One region of the Solidesulfovibrio sp. C21 genome, then DNA from elsewhere that is predicted to be linked to it. Evidence: predicted binding sites of a transcription regulator. Region 1 holds the regulator's gene; the other holds the start of a gene.
What was found. The regulator sigma-54, encoded in region 1, starts transcription at its own class of promoters, with help from an activator protein. The targets are predictions, from matches to a motif close to CTGGCACGGNNNNTGCTT.

Region 1 (2,201 bases):
GTCGGTGGCGACGGTATATTTGGCGAGCTTCTCAAAACGCTTGCGGGCGTAGTCGCGCAAATGATCCGATGGCTCGAAGTTCTTGAAATTAAAAGTAATGTTCATATAGTCCTCCGGGTGGCATGGTATTGAGCCGGGGTCCCGGCCCGAAGCATCAGAAAATTTCCTTGCGCTTGGACGAGGATTCGATGCCCATGGCCGTGCGATATTTGGCCACGGTACGGCGGGCGATGTTGATTTGCAGCTCTTCCTTGAGCATGTCGGCAATGGCCTCGTCACTGATGGGTTTCTTGGCGTTCTCACCGGCGATGATGCGCTTGATCATGGCCTTGACCGACTCCGACCCTACCGTCCCACCGTCGTCGAGGTCCAGGGAACTGTTGAAAAAAAACTTCAGTTCGTAAATACCGTGGGGCGTGGCCACGTATTTGTTGGACGTGATGCGGCTGACCGTGGATTCGTGCATGCTGATGTCGTCGGCCACGTCTTTCAAGATCAGCGGCCGCAGCCGCGTCACGCCGTGCTCGAAAAATTCCCGCTGAAACTTGAGTATGCTCTCCAGGACCTTGTAGAGCGTGCGCTGGCGCTGATAAAGGCTTTTCATCAGCCACATGGCCGAGCGCATCTTGTCTTGCAGGTAATCCTTGTCCTTGTCCGCCTTCGGCTTGAGCCCATCCATGTAGGTCATGTTGACGTTGAGCCGGGGCATGCCCTCTTCGTTTAACAGTATGACGAAGTCGTCGCCGTACTTGTAGACAAAGGCGTCGGGGCTCACATAGATGGGGTCGCCCGAACCATAACTGGCTCCGGGCATGGGATTGAGCGTCTGGATCAGCTCCAGGTATTCCTTGAGCTTCTCCATGGTGATGTGAAATTTTTTGGCCAGCGGCTTGTAGCGCTTTTTTTCCAGATCCTCGAGGTGGTCGCGCACGAGCTCGATAAGGATGGTGTCCTCGTAGCCGAAGACCTCGATCTGGGTCAGCAGGCATTCGCTGGGGGTGCGGGCGGCCACGCCCACCGGATCGAAGCGCTGGAGGCGGTGCAGCACTTCCTCCACCGCCTCGACGCTCGTGGCGGTCATCTGGGCCAGCTCCTCGATCGAGGCGCAGAGATAGCCCGAGGAGCTGAGGCTGCCGACGATGGTCTCGCCGATCTCGAGTTGCTTTGGCGTAAAATTGGACAGGCGCATCTGCCAGCCGATATGCCCTTCCAGGGAGGGCTTGGAGGCAAGCCTTGCGTCGAAGGCCATGCCCTCCTCGGGGATCTCGGATTCGCGGGACTGGGCCTGCCGGCCGGTGCTGGCGAAATCGCCAAGGTAGTCGTCCCACTCGGCGTTTTTAAGCAGCTCCTTTTCCATGGCCACTTCGCTGCTGTCGCCGCTTGGACCGAGGTTGTCCTCGGCCATCGTGGATTCGGGCTGCCGATCTTCGTCTATGGATTCCTCGAGAAGGGGATTTTCCAGGAGTTCCTGCTGCACGCTCTCCAGGAGCTCCAGCCGGGACAACTGCAGGAGCTTGATGGCTTGCTGCAGTTGGGGAGTCATCACCAACTGCTGGGACAATTTGAGCTGCTGTCGCAGTTCCAGGGCCATGTCTACCGCCGTACGCGCTTTTTTATGGGTTTTCGTGTCGGCGGTGTCCGGCGCGTGTCCGGCCTCCGCCCAACAAAAAACATGCCACAATCAAAGGATTGTGGCAATCCGCCCGGCTTACCGTTCCCGCAGGAACCAGTCGTACGCGGCCGCAAGCCGCCCGGAAGCGTTCAGGATAAACCGGATGGCCTCGCGCACCGCCCCCTGCCCGCCGTCCCGGGTCGTCACCCAAAGGGCCAGGTCCGAAATTTCCGGTTGGGCGTCGGCCACGGCCATGGGCAGGCCAACAAGCCCCATGGGGCCGGCATCCACCCAGTCGTCGCCGAGGTAGGCCGTTTGCCCCGGGGTAATGCCGGTACGCTCCCATATGGCGCGCAGGATCGGCACCTTGCGGTAATGGCCAGGATGGTATTCGGCGATGCCGAGTTCTTTTATGCGGGCGGCCACAGCCGGGCTGTCCAGGCCGCTTATGACCGCCACGGCGATGCCGGCGATCTGGGCCGCCTTGATGCCGAGCCCGTCCTGGGCATGAAACCGCTTGGCGATCTCCCCCCGGCCGTCGACGTAGAGCCCGCCGTCGGTCAGAACCCCGTCCACATCCAGCACGAGC
Region 2 (2,201 bases), on a different contig from region 1:
GCCGCCCACCTGATACAGCCCGTGCACCAGCACCTGGAAAAGCCAGTAGTAATCCACCCAGCCCTTGCCCGTCGGCGCGTACGAGAAAAACGGCGCGTCGGGCAGCCGCAGGTGTTGAACGATCCAGGCCCCGCCCGTCAGGTGGTACCAGAGGTCGAAATCCAGGGCCACGATGGGCCAGCGTCCCCACAGAACGGCCAGACCGCAAAAAAGGAGCAGGACGGGCCAAGGCTTGAAGGACCGGCCCCAGGAAGAAACGTGCTGCATCATGTTCCCAGGAAAAGAGGATGTTGTGGCGTGCGGACCGGCGCGGGCTCAAACCGCAACCGTGGCAAGGCTGGCGACGCGCACCCGGGTGTGGTCGTTTCGCAACATCGGCGGGGTCACGTTCCGCCCGCAAGGGGACTGTTCCAGTTCCCGGTCACGTTTTGCGCTTCGATGTTGGCGGTGATGGAGACGTCGCCTCCGATGTTCCCGGTACAGTGTATCGAAGCGGCGACATCCGGACTATCGATAATGACCCACCCGCAGATATTCTGGGCATCCGCGTCCAGGGCCAGGCCGGCCACGGCCCGCCGAGCAAATTCCAGGCTGAGCTGCGTCTGGGCAGCGGCAACAAGATTTTGCGCACCGCGCCGTTTCGATTCGTCGAGCAATGAATCGTAATGGGAGACGGCGGCGACGGCAAGAATACCCACCACGACCAGCACACAGACGATCTCGATCAGCGTGAAGCCTGCATTCGAAGTCGCGGGGGGCGATTGCGGAGGACAGGCATGCCTCACCCCAGCGGATCGACCGTTGCCCGAATACGGATGCCGGGAACGGCCGCGGCCTGCACGACCGATGTGGCGCAACGGTCGCATCCGTTCCCGGGCAAGCAAGGTATCGTGTACCGCCCTATTTCTTCGCCTCGGGGCTATTCCAATAACCTGTAACCTTATCTGTACTTCCGCCTACAACATTCGCCACAATTGTAACATATCCTGTCAACCAACCTTTATCTCCCTCAGGATTTCCTGTACAAGTCACCGTACCATCCCCGTTGGAAATACCAAGAGACGTCGTATTGCAGAGGTCAGTAAGTTTTGTATCCAGCGTAGTAGATGTACTATTCAATTTATAGGCGGCATACGTCATGGACAACTCAGATTGCGCTGCGGCCACCAAGCCTTTCGCAGCTGATTTTCGAGCTTCTGATTGTAAATCCTGATACTTGGGCACGGCCACCACGGCCAGAATACCCAGAATGACCAGAACGGCGATGATTTCGATCAGGGTAAAGCCCTGCTGTCCTTTTTTGCGACGATCGGCGACGTGCAGCATTTCCATTCTCCTCCGATAAGCAGTGTTTGCGCCCAAGGCGGGTCATTTTTTATAAGCATGCATCATGCCAACAAAGCCACATTCCCTTAACGAACCGGTTTCCCGGCATTTTGCCCCGACAAGCAGTTCATCTCCTTACTGTGAGGCCGCATCATACTCCAAAAATTGATGGAAAGAACATCAAATTTTGGAGATCAGCCCGCTTCCCCGCTGGAATCCTTGAACGCGCCCGGATGGATGCCAAGCTTTTTCACCCGGTGCCACAGGCTGCGCTCCTTGATGCCAAGAAGCGCCGCCGCCCGGGCCTGCACCCCGCCCGTGCGCGACAGCGCGGCCTCAATGAGCGACTTCTCATAGGCCGAAAGCCGCCCGTCCAGATCGTTTCCCACGCCGGCGGCACCGACGGCGCCGGCGGCATCCGGCCCCCCGGCCGCCAGCCCCGGCAGATGGGCCGGGGAAACCGCCATCGTATCGCCGCACAGCACGGCCGCCCGTTCCATGGTGTTTTTGAGCTCCCGCACGTTGCCCGGCCAATCATAGGCCAAAAGCCGCTGCAAGGCTTCGACCGAAAGCGTGGCTCCGGGGCGAAGCGCCTCGAGAAACCGTTCGGCCAGGATCGGGATGTCCTCCCGGCGCTCCCGAAGCGGCGGCAGGGACAGCGGAAAGACGTTGAGCCGGTGGAAAAGGTCCTCGCGGAACGTGCCCTGGCGGATCATGGCGGCCAGGTCGCGGTGGGTGGCGGCCACGATGCGCACGTTTATGGGCAGGGCACGGTTGCCTCCCAACCGCTCGATGCGGCGCGTTTCCAGCGCCCGCAGTATCTTGGACTGGGTCTCGAGCGGCATGTCGCCGATCTCGTCCAGAAAGAGCGTGCC

Region 2: the regulator sigma-54 is predicted to act here: its motif matches at 1,380-1,397, upstream of ACMZ6R_RS09155 (pilin).

What each region holds. Positions count from the first base shown of each region.
Region 1 covers NZ_JBLODY010000013.1:24,510-26,710, reverse strand. Annotated here, with positions in the region: gene hpf (ribosome hibernation-promoting factor, HPF/YfiA family) at 1-105, opposite strand, end outside; gene rpoN (RNA polymerase factor sigma-54) at 155-1,591, opposite strand; gene ACMZ6R_RS06415 (KdsC family phosphatase) at 1,709-2,201, opposite strand, start outside.
Region 2 covers NZ_JBLODY010000023.1:23,523-25,723, forward strand. Annotated here, with positions in the region: gene ACMZ6R_RS09145 (pilus assembly protein TadD) at 1-267, opposite strand, end outside; gene ACMZ6R_RS09150 (type II secretion system protein) at 384-866, opposite strand; gene ACMZ6R_RS09155 (pilin) at 901-1,326, opposite strand; gene ACMZ6R_RS09160 (sigma-54 interaction domain-containing protein) at 1,521-2,201, opposite strand, start outside.